Regions from separate parts of the Marinobacter nanhaiticus D15-8W genome, predicted to be linked through region 1. Evidence: predicted binding sites of a transcription regulator. Region 1 holds the regulator's gene; the other holds the start of a gene.
The links. The regulator sigma-54, encoded in region 1, starts transcription at its own class of promoters, with help from an activator protein. The targets are predictions, from matches to a motif close to ANTGGCATNNANNTTGCTNT.
Positions count from the first base shown of each region.

Region 2: the regulator sigma-54 is predicted to act here: its motif matches at 4,097-4,116, upstream of flgB (flagellar basal body rod protein FlgB).

Region 1 is NZ_AP028878.1:1,905,315-1,910,829, reverse strand. Features, by position in the region: gene lptC (LPS export ABC transporter periplasmic protein LptC) at 1-53, shown strand, start outside; gene lptA (lipopolysaccharide transport periplasmic protein LptA) at 31-579, shown strand; gene lptB (LPS export ABC transporter ATP-binding protein) at 579-1,304, shown strand; gene RE428_RS08595 (hypothetical protein) at 1,343-1,711, shown strand; gene RE428_RS08590 (RNA polymerase factor sigma-54) at 1,808-3,328, shown strand; gene hpf (ribosome hibernation-promoting factor, HPF/YfiA family) at 3,452-3,760, shown strand; gene ptsN (PTS IIA-like nitrogen regulatory protein PtsN) at 3,790-4,257, shown strand; gene rapZ (RNase adapter RapZ) at 4,315-5,205, shown strand; gene RE428_RS08570 (HPr family phosphocarrier protein) at 5,202-5,471, shown strand.
Region 2 is NZ_AP028878.1:2,385,709-2,391,223, reverse strand. Features, by position in the region: gene RE428_RS10720 (flagellar basal body rod protein FlgF) at 1-376, opposite strand, end outside; gene RE428_RS10715 (flagellar hook protein FlgE) at 496-2,451, opposite strand; gene RE428_RS10710 (flagellar hook assembly protein FlgD) at 2,475-3,149, opposite strand; gene flgC (flagellar basal body rod protein FlgC) at 3,173-3,622, opposite strand; gene flgB (flagellar basal body rod protein FlgB) at 3,650-4,051, opposite strand; gene RE428_RS10695 (nitroreductase family protein) at 4,243-4,803, opposite strand; gene RE428_RS10690 (Mpo1-like protein) at 5,096-5,410, shown strand; gene RE428_RS10685 (adenylate/guanylate cyclase domain-containing protein) at 5,412-5,515, shown strand, end outside.

The sequences.
Region 1 (5,515 bases):
TGGAACTCAAATCACAGGTGGAAGGACAGTATGACACGCCCTCAAACCGGTAAAGCCCGCATACTCCAAGGACTCCTCGGCGTCGCTCTAGTCATGGTGGGCAGTCACGTGACGGCCTTCGACCTGGACTCGGACAACCCGATCAAGGTGAGCGCCGATAGCGCCCGCCTGGATGACGCTGAGGGTACGGCGGTCTACACCGGCGACGTGGTCGTACGGCAGGATGCTACGGAACTGACCGCCGACCGGGTGGTTTTGTATCGCACCGAAGGTGTACTCGATCGCATCGAAGCGTTCGGACAACCGGCCCACTATACCCAGCCACGCCAGGGCGAAACCCCGAAGACCGATGCAGAAGCCCTGACGATCATCTATGCCGCGGGTGAGAACCGCATCACCTTCGAGAAGCAGGCGGTCATTCGCCAGGAAGGCAACGTCTTCAAAGGCGATCACATCGAATATAATACGGCCAGTCGCGTCGTAGTGGCCGAAGGCGGCCGTGACGCTGACTCGGACGGACGGGTGGAAATGGTCATTCAACCCCGTCAGAGTGAAAGCAACCAGGACGGAGCCAACTGATGGCCATCCTCTGCGCGAGCAACCTGGCGAAGAGCTATAAGCAGGTGAACGTCGTCAAGGATGTTTCCCTGGAAATCCGAAGCGGTGAAATCGTTGGACTCCTTGGCCCCAACGGTGCGGGTAAAACCACCTGCTTCTACATGATCGTGGGCCTGGTGCCGGCCGACCGCGGTCGGGTCACAATAGACGATCGCGACATCACCCCTCTGCCGATGCATGGCCGCGCCCGCGCGGGAATCGGTTACCTGCCACAGGAAGCATCCGTTTTCCGCAAGCTCAGCGTGCGCGACAACATCATGGCGATCCTGGAAACACGCAAGGGTCTGTCCCGTGCTGATCGTGAGAGCCGCCTGAAAAACCTGCTGGAAGAGTTTCACATTACCCATATTCGTGACAGCCTCGGGATGGCCCTTTCGGGGGGAGAGCGAAGGCGGGTGGAGATAGCCCGGGCATTGGCCATGGAGCCGGCCTTTATCCTGCTGGATGAACCCTTCGCCGGGGTGGATCCGATTTCTGTCAGCGACATCAAGCAGATCATTCGCCATTTGCGGGACAAAGGCATCGGCGTCCTGATTACAGATCATAACGTGCGTGAGACCCTCGATATCTGCGAAAATGCCTATATCGTCAGTGGCGGGCACATCATTGCCTCCGGACATGCGGACGATATCCTGGCCAACCAGCAGGTGAAGGAAGTCTACCTGGGGAACGAATTTCGCTTATAAGATTCGTTTTGGGATTACTGGTAACACCGACTGGATTGATGCAAACAGCGATATTGAAAAAGAACGTAGCGCTGAAAAGCCCAGTATTTGAAAACGCAGTCCTTGAAAAATCAGCCTCTGACAAAGAAGTTCTGATGAAAGAGGGGCTGAAAAGAAAAAAGCGCTCACAGGTCGAGTTGCGAATTGACGGCGCCGCGAATTGCCTGATCCTGCAAACAGCCGGACTGGCGCATATTCCTGTGAAAACGCTACACTCAAAGCATGGTCGCCCGGGCACGGGCTCAAACACCGGCGGCCATAACGTTGTCATCTGCACACCCATGGCAGTAAACTTCGGCAAAGAATTTGCTTGTAGAACCGGGTCGCTACTTTGCAGCAACCATATCAATGCCCTATGCAATGCCTAATAATTGAGGGCGCGGCTTGGTTCGGCAAAAAATTAACCGCCGATAGCGCGGAGCCTCTGAAAAGCTCCAAAGGGTGACGGGACTAATTCAATGGTAATGAAAGCTTCGCTCCAGCTTAAGCTGGGTCAGCAGCTCACCATGACACCACAATTGCAGCAGGCCATTCGCCTCCTGCAGCTGTCGACGCTGGATCTACAACAGGAGATCCAGCAGGCTCTTGAATCCAACCCCATGCTCGAGAACTCCGAGGAAGAAGAAGGCTCGGACAACTCGACTGATTCCGAGAGCAACGCCGACGGCACCGAAGTAAAGGATCAGGACGACACCCGTTCGCAACAGGAAGACGGTAACTGGGACGAATCCGGCGACGATCAGGACTGGTCAGCCGACAATGAGCAGGACATCCCGGACGATCTGCCGGTCGATACCGCCTGGGACGATATCTACCAGTCTGCACCAGCGTCAGCGTCCCGCGGTGACGACGAAGACGACACTGACTTCGAGTCGCGTAATTCCCCGACGGAAACCCTGCAGGACCACCTACTCTGGCAATTGAACCTGACACCCATGAGCGATCGCGATCGGGCAATTGCGCATGCATTGCTGGATTCCGTCGATACGCGCGGTTATCTGGTCACCAGTCTTGAGGACATCCACACCGGCCTGCTGGACGAGACCGACGAGGACCCGCTGGAAATGGACGAGGTTGAAGCGGTGCTACGCCGACTGCAGCACTTCGACCCGCCCGGCGTTTTTGCCCGGGACCTGCAGGAATGCCTGCTGATCCAGCTCAACCAGTTCCCAGCAGAAACGCCCTGGCTGCCCCAGGCCCGCCTGGTAGTAAGTCATTACATCAACTTGCTGGGCAACCGCGATTACGCCCAACTCCTGCGTCGCAGCCGGTTGACCGAAGAACAGCTGAAGGCGGTTCTGGCGCTGATTCAGACCCTGGATCCGCGTCCGGGCGACATCCTCGACCAAGCCGAGCCCGACTATGTGGTCCCGGACGTGGTCGTCAGCAAATCCAAGGGGCGTTGGCGCGTCGAACTGAATCCGGAAATTGCGCCCCGTATTCGGGTTAACGCCGGCTATGCGGCGCTGATCCGCCGGGCAGACAACAGTGCAGAGAACACCTACCTGCGCGACCAGCTTCAGGAAGCCAAGTGGTTCATCAAGAGTCTGCAGAGCCGCAACGAAACCCTGCTAAAGGTAGCGACCCGTATCGTCGAGCATCAGCAGGGCTTCCTGGATCACGGCGAGGAAGCAATGAAGCCGCTGATCCTGTCGGATATAGCCCAGGCGGTGAGCATGCACGAATCGACGATATCCCGGGTAACGACCCAGAAGTACATGCACACACCACGGGGCATTTTCGAGCTCAAATATTTCTTCTCGAGTCATGTCAGTACCAACGAAGGCGGGGAGTGTTCGTCCACTGCAATCCGTGCCATGATCAAGAAACTGGTAGCGGCAGAAACACCAAAGAAGCCGCTTAGCGACAGCAAGATTGCCGCTTTGCTCGGCGATCAGGGCATCAACGTCGCCCGAAGGACGGTAGCGAAGTATCGCGAAGCGATGCACATTCCACCGTCCAACGAACGCAAACGACTGGTATGAGGGACTGCTGCTCCAATGAGTGAGCGGCTGCGAGGGCATTATTTCTGGCGTCCGCCGTCCGCGACGGGCTCAACACCGGAGACCTTCCGGGCCTCCGGGCATGTCGACAAGTAGGAGAAGCCTATGCAACTCAATATGTCAGGTCACCATGTCGAATTGACTCCCTCCCTGAAGGACTATGTGTCAGAAAAGTTCGAGAAACTCGAACGCCATTTCGACCATATCAGTAACTGTCAGGTGACCCTGTCCGTGGTGAAGCTCCGCCATACCGCCGAAGCCACCCTCCACGTCGTCGGCGGCGAGGTTCACGCAAAGGCTCAAGACGAAGATATGTATGCAGCGATTGATTCGCTTGTAGACAAGCTTGATCGGCAGATCCTGAAGCACAAGGAGAAGACGGTCGATCGAATGCACGGCGCGGCCAGTCGCTAGCCGTTTCATCAAGGAAAAGCATTCCATCCATGACGGAAACACCTTTAACCATCCAGTCCATCCTGGTACCCGAGCTCACCCTTTGCGGTGTCTCGGGCACCAGCAAGAAGCGCATCCTGGAGCTGATCGCCGAGCACATTGCTCGGCGCTACCCAGAGCTCGAGGAAACCCAGATCTTCAACAACCTGGTTTCCCGCGAGCGCTTGGGCAGCACCGGTATTGGCCAAGGCATCGCTATCCCTCACTGTCGCCTCGAAGGCTGCACCCAGGTCATTGGCGCCCTGTTGACGCTTGAGGAAGGCGTTGCCTTCGACGCTATCGACAACCAACCGGTTGATCTGCTCTTCGTGCTGATCGTACCCAAGGAGGCGACGAGCGAGCACCTTGAGCTGCTCAGTCAGCTGGCCGAGAAATTCAATGAACGCGCTTTCTGCGAGCGATTGCGTCGGTGCGAGAACGCGACCCAGCTCTATGAGGCCATGACGCAGTCGGACTAAACGGTAAAACAGGCGGCGGTCGCGACGCCGGATCCGGACAGGGCATTAAGGCTCACCATGAAACTGATCATCGTTAGCGGTCGCTCAGGCTCCGGAAAGAGCACGGCCCTCCACGTGCTGGAAGACCTGGGTTTCTACTGCATCGACAACCTGCCCATTGGCCTGCTGTTCCCGCTAACCGAGGAAGCCAGCCAGGCCTCGCCACGCAAGTTGCGCAATATTGCGGTGAGCATCGATGCCCGCAACCTGGCAGGCGAGATTGCCAACTTCGAATCCATGCACGAACGTCTGCAGAACGCCAAGCTCAAGGTTGAGATCATCTTCCTCGACGCGACTGACCAGGCGTTGTTACAACGTTTCCATGCAACCCGACGTAAACACCCGCTGAGCGATGATCGTACGTCGCTACGTGAAGCGATCACCGGCGAGAAACGTTTATTGGAGCCCCTGGCCCGCCTCGCCGACCTCTACATCGACACCACCGAACTCTCGATGTACGAGCTGCGAGACATGGTCAAGCAGCGGATTGTCGGCCGAAGGGAACAGGAACTGGCGCTGCTGTTCCAATCCTTCGGCTTCAAGCACGGCGTGCCAGTAGATTCGGATTATGTATTCGATGTGCGCTGCCTCCCCAACCCCTACTGGGACCCCAACCTGCGCAGGTTCACCGGCGTGGATCCCGAGGTCAAGGCATTCCTTGAGCAGCAGCCGGCGACACAGCATATGCTGGATGATATCAAGCGCTTCCTCGAATCCTGGCTACCCGCTTTCCGCGAAAGCAACCGCAGCTACATGACCATCTCGATCGGCTGCACCGGCGGCCAGCATCGCTCGGTCTATATGTGCGAACAGCTCGGCAGTTACTTCGAAAGTCACTACAGCAATGTCCAGGTTCGTCACACCGAGCTTCCTCACCTGCAAACCAAGCCCGCTCAGGACGCCACATGATCCGTGAGCCCATCACTATCATCAACAAACTCGGCCTCCACGCCAGGGCAGCGGCCAAGCTGGTCAGCACCGCATCGGAATTCGAAAGTCGCGTACTGGTTGCGAAAGAAGGCCGCGAAGTGGATGGCAAGAGCATCATGTCCGTCATGATGCTGGCCGCAAGTTGCGGAACCCAGATCGAACTGGTAATTGATGGGTCGGATGAGAACCAGGCCAGGGATGCGCTCGTAAACCTGATCAACGACTATTTTGGCGAAGGCGGGTGACAGGCCAGGGAGCCCAGCGGCTGTCGGTGGAATTCACCTACACT
Region 2 (5,515 bases), 480 kb from region 1:
CACCATTGCCCAGGACCGGCTCACCCGTTGCCGTGCGCATGAGGCCGTTGACGTCGACACTCAGGCTGCCCGAGCGCGTAAACACCTCCTCGCCTGTCTCGGCCTGCACCGTCAGCCAGCCCTCGCCGCCAATAGCGACGTCCAGGCCACGACCGGTCTCCATCAATGCGCCGGCAGAAAGGTCGGTACCCGGGCGCTCGGTCATGGCATAGGCACGGGTCGGGAAGTGCTCGCCGTATACCGGCATACTCCGGGCCTGGGCAAAGTCCCGCTTGAACCCGGTGGTGTTGACGTTCGCCAGGTTATTGGCATGGGCCTGCTGTGCCAGCATGGTCTGCTTGGCACCGGACATACCGATAAAGATGGATTTATCCATGGGAAAACTCCTGCCGGATTTTTGACTCTTGATAGAGTCATTGCAGGAGTCGTGCCAGAAAGTGAAGAATCCGCAGCAGCTTTGGCCTCAGGGGCTCACGGCTGCTGCGGAAAGGAGGTTTAGCGGAGGTTGATAATCGTCTGGGTGACGGAATCCGAAGTCTCGATGGTCTTGGCGTTGGCCTGGTAGTTGCGCTGGGCAATGATGAGGTTCACCAGTTCCGCCGAAAGATCGACATTGGACTCTTCCACGGAGCTGGCCTTGATCGCGCCGAGCGTACCGCTATCCGGCGAGCCGATAATGGGCTGACCGGATTCAAAGGTCTCTACCCAAGTGGTTTCGCCCACCGGCGACAAACCTTCGGCGTTGCGGAATGTTGCGAGGGCAACCTGCCCGAGGGTCTGGGACTGACCGTTGGAGTAGCGGGCAAACAGCACCCCTTCGTTGGATACGTCCAGGCCACTCAGGCGACCGGTGGTGTAGCCGTTCTGGGACTGGTCGTTGACCGCAAACTCACTGCCGTACTGGGTCGTCTCGTTCAGCTCGATCACAAAATTGGAGCTGATAGGGGGATCCGGAATCGGCGTGGTTCCACCATTCGCCACCAGGCGCGGGCCATCGGCGCCGTTCGGATCGCCGTTTGCATCCCGAGGCGTCCAGTTGGAAATCAGGATTTCACCTTCGGGATCACCGTTGACGCTTTGCAGCTCACCTTCTTCGTTGAACAACAGGTCGAATTGCGCCATGGTCGGCTCGCCGCTGGCATTGGGGGGGTCACCCACGTTCTGGCCATCGATCTGGACATACATCGACCAGACACTCCCCTGGTTCACGCCGGTTGGCGGCTCCTTGACGAAATACTGGGTCATCACATGAGGATTGCCCAGACTGTCGTAGATCGTGGTCGACGTGGCGTGGTTGTAGGTACGCTGGTCCGTCGGATCGAACGTGTTGCTGGTGAACGCCGTTGGCGTTACGCCGTCGAGTATGGTGGTTGTGGATGGCGCCATCGGGGTCGCGGCCAGCTGGACATCGCGATCCAGCGTAATGCTTACCTGCCCGACCTGTGTGGACGGGTTGGTGCTGTCGTTGGATAACGCGCCACCGCTACTGAACGCCATGGCGCCGCCATCGCTATTCACGTCTTCATAGCTCATGCGCAGGGTATCGCCGCGACTGGAGATCAGGCGCAGCTCGCCAGTGGATGTGATCGTGGCGTTGATGCTGCTCAGGGAAGAGCCATTGATGTCGTCTGCCAGTTGCTGCAGGCGTTCGGCATTGGATAGCGGGTTACCGCTGGCATCGGTGTCCTGGAGGGTGAAATCGACGCCTTCCAGGGTAAAGATGTCGTCCGCCTGGATTGAGGTGCCATCCAGCAACACTTCGGTTCTGGCAGAGGCGCTCACGCCTTCTTCCTGGCTCAGCGTGTTGGCAATTTGCCGTGCGGAGCTGTCGGCCGCGACTGCAACGTCGCGTGTCGTGCCGTCCGGATAGGTCAACGTCAGCGTCTGTTCACCCGTGGAAGCGCCTGGCGCGTAGCTACGCGTCGAAATACGCGTGCCGCTTTCGGCGAGGACCGCTTCGCGGGAATCCAGATTCAGTTCGGAAGCAATGTTGGTGGTCCGCCGCGGCGCAAGGTTGTCGCTGTCGATAAACAGATCGCCCCGCACACCCGACAGGTTACCTTCCTCGTCTGCCTGGAAACCCTGAACCCGCATCCCCTGGTTGTTCACCACAAAACCATCTTTGTCGATACCGAACTGACCGGCGCGGGAATATCGCACCTCGCCATTGTTGTTCAGGATAAAGAAACCATCGCCATTTATGGCCAGGTCCAGGTTATTGTCGGTAAAACTGATATTACCCTGGCCGAATTTCTGCGCCACTTCCTGAACACGCACGCCATCGCCGATCGGGTTATTGCCGGCGGACATGAAGCCACTGGCATAGAGATCGCCAAACTGAACGCGGCTTCCCTTGAAACCGACCGTGCTGGCATTGGCAATGTTGTTGCCGGTGACATCCAGATCCACGGACGCGGCGCGTAGACCGCTAAGACCGATGTTGAACGCCATACTTCACCTCACCTTTAATTCTGTTAGTTAATCTGCCGCACGTCTGACAGGGCAACCGATCCCATACCTGCCAGATTAAGGGTTACACCGCCGCTGGTGCCCAATGAGACGCTGTCCACATTGGCGCTGACCATCGTGCTGAGCTGTTCGGTTCCGCCGGTATAACTGGCATTCGCCTTGATCAGATAGGTGCCCTCCGGCATATCGTTGCCGCTGGCATCCTTTCCGTCCCAGCTGAAGGCTTTCTGGCCGGACTGGGCGGAACCCAGGTCAAGCTGACGCACCAACTCGCCGGAGGAGTTCATGATGTCCACGCGCAGGCTTGATGTGGTGGCCGGTACCTCAATGGCGCCGGTTACTTCACCCGAGACCCCTAGTATGCCGGTCTGGGACGGAACCATGACGGTCCGGCCCACCATGGCGGAGGCCTGCAGCGCCTGGGTGGAACGGAACTGACCCACCACGTCCTGGACACTGCCGGACAGGCCCTGCATTTCTTCCAGCGAACTGAACTGCGCCAATTGGGCGATGAAGTCGCCGTTGTCCTGGGGTTCGAGTGGGTTCTGGTTTTTCATCTGCGCCAGCATCAGCTCCATGAACTCGTTCTTGCCGAGTTCGCTGGAGGCTGAATTCTGCTCGCTCTGTATCTGGTACTGACTCAGTACATCAGAGGCGGACGTGCCGGTAATCGCGCTCATGGTTTACTCCTTACTGAGTCGGCTTAAGACTGGCCCAGGGTGAGGATGCGCTGCATCATCGACTTGGCCGTGTTCATGACATCCACATTCATCTCGAAACTGCGTGAGGAGGACATCATGTCCGCCATTTCCTCGACGACATTGACGTTGGGGTAATACACGTAACCGTCCTCATTCGCGGCCGGGTGATTGGGCTCATAACGCATCTGCAGTTGGGCATCGCTTTCAATGACCCCTTCCACCTGTACACCGGCGGAGGCGGCACTCCCCGGTCCCCAGCCAGAACCAAATCCGTCCTGGTTCATCATGTCCTGCTGGATGGCGGCGAATACCGGCTTGCGCGCACGGTAGGTTTCATCGGTGCTTGAACTGGCGGTTTCCGCATTGGCAATGTTGGACGCTGTGGTATTCAGTCGCAGGGACTGGGCGGTCATGCCCGAGCCTGCGATATCAAAAATGTTGCCGAGTGACATGTTGCTTATCCTCTACCTGCGAAACCGTTATTCACCGGTGATAGCCTTGGACAGGCCGGTAAACTTGCTGTTGAGAAACTGGAAGCTGGCCTGGAAGTCCATGGCGTTGCGCATGAAGCGGGCCTGCTCCTGCTGGGCGTCGACAGTATTGCCATCCAGCGAAGGCTGATGCGGATTGCGGTACATCAGCGCCGCGCGTTCGGACATGGCCGCAGCGGTATCGATATGCTGATCGTCGGTCCGGGTCATGGCCAGTCCCTGGGACTGCGCCTCGGCAGCACCGAGGGCTGCGCGGAAATCGATGTCCCGCGCCTTGAACCCCGGGGTATCCGCGTTGGCCAGGTTATTGGCCAGCACTTCAGCCCGCTGAATCCTAAGATTCACTGCCTGCTCGTGCACGCCCAGGGCATTGTTGAAATTGATGGCCATACCGTCTCTCCGCGGAGTTGCCGAAATCGTCTACTTGCGAGAGCTAAAGCAACAGTGATGCCAGGTTGAAAAAAACCCGCTGATTAAAGGGCTGGAGCGGACGGAAGCGTATGGCGGGCGGGATGGAGATGGATGGAAAGCGGTAAAAGCGGCAAGGGCTTTCCCCTGCCGCGTTGCAGGGGCAAAGCGGCTCAGGCGGACGGCCAATGTGCCACGAAATCCTTCGGCTCCGCCGGACTGATGGTCGGTTTATTGACGGTGGGTGTGCCCACATAAAGGAAGCCGGTGATCGATTCGTTGTCTTCCAGCCCAAGCCCTTCCCTGACTGCCGGGTGATAGGCGACCGGCCCGGTTCGCCACATTGCTGAGAAACCACGGGCTTCAAGCGCCAGCATCAGGAAGGCCATTCCACACCCTGTGGATAGCGTTTCTTCGATGGCCGGCACTTTCGGGTGATCCTGATGGCGAGCAATTCCGATGATAATCATCGGCGCCCGATGGGGCATCTTCCGCAGCTTTTCCGCCTTGGGCGCCAACGGATCGGACGAATCCGCAGCACGTTCAAACACTCTGCCCAACGCGTCTAGCCCCTCACCTTCGATTACCAGGTATCGCCATGGACGAAGTAACGCATGATCGGGGGCCCTCGCCGCACAGGCAAAAGCCTCCTCAAGTACCGCGGCGTCCGGGGCCGGTTCAGCGAGCTTGGGCTCGGACGAGCGGTTAAGAATCGATTTAATAATCTCACTCATGTCGTATCCCGGTGTTGTTATGACGATATACAGGCTGATCGCCGCAGATCGCGCTACAATTGAGCCAGTTCGGTATTACTGCTAACCTTGACGGGTATCCGTATAATTGCCTATGCCACATTCAGGGCTGAGCGCATGTGCAATTACTCGGAGAAGCAATCCGTGCCTATGTACCCTTTTCCAAACCATCTGGGTAACAAACCCTTATCCAGGGTATGGCCCGAGCAGACGGTACGGGTTTAGGTTAGTCGATGCCCTGCACACTATAACAACAAGTTGCCGGCGGAAAGTCATGACCCAAGACACCCGTGAATTCAACAGCTTTGCCGACTTTTATCCGTATTACCTGAAGGAGCATAGCAACCCGACCTGCCGTCGCCTGCACTACGCAGGCAGCATACTGGTCATAGCGATACTGCTCTACGCTATCGTCACCACACAATGGGCTTTCCTACTCCTGCTGCCCGTGGTGGGCTACGGTTTTGCCTGGCTGGGGCATTTCCTGTTCGAGAAGAACCGTCCAGCTACGTTCAAATACCCGCTGTACAGCCTCATGGGCGACTGGGTCATGCTTAAGGACATGCTGACGGGGCGAATCCGGTTTTAGAATGATGAACGCACCACTGGTCAGTGGCAAAACACTCTCGCTGGACTCCCAGAGTAAACCGGTCGTCATTCCGCCGATGCCCGATTACAACGGGCGCGTGCTGGC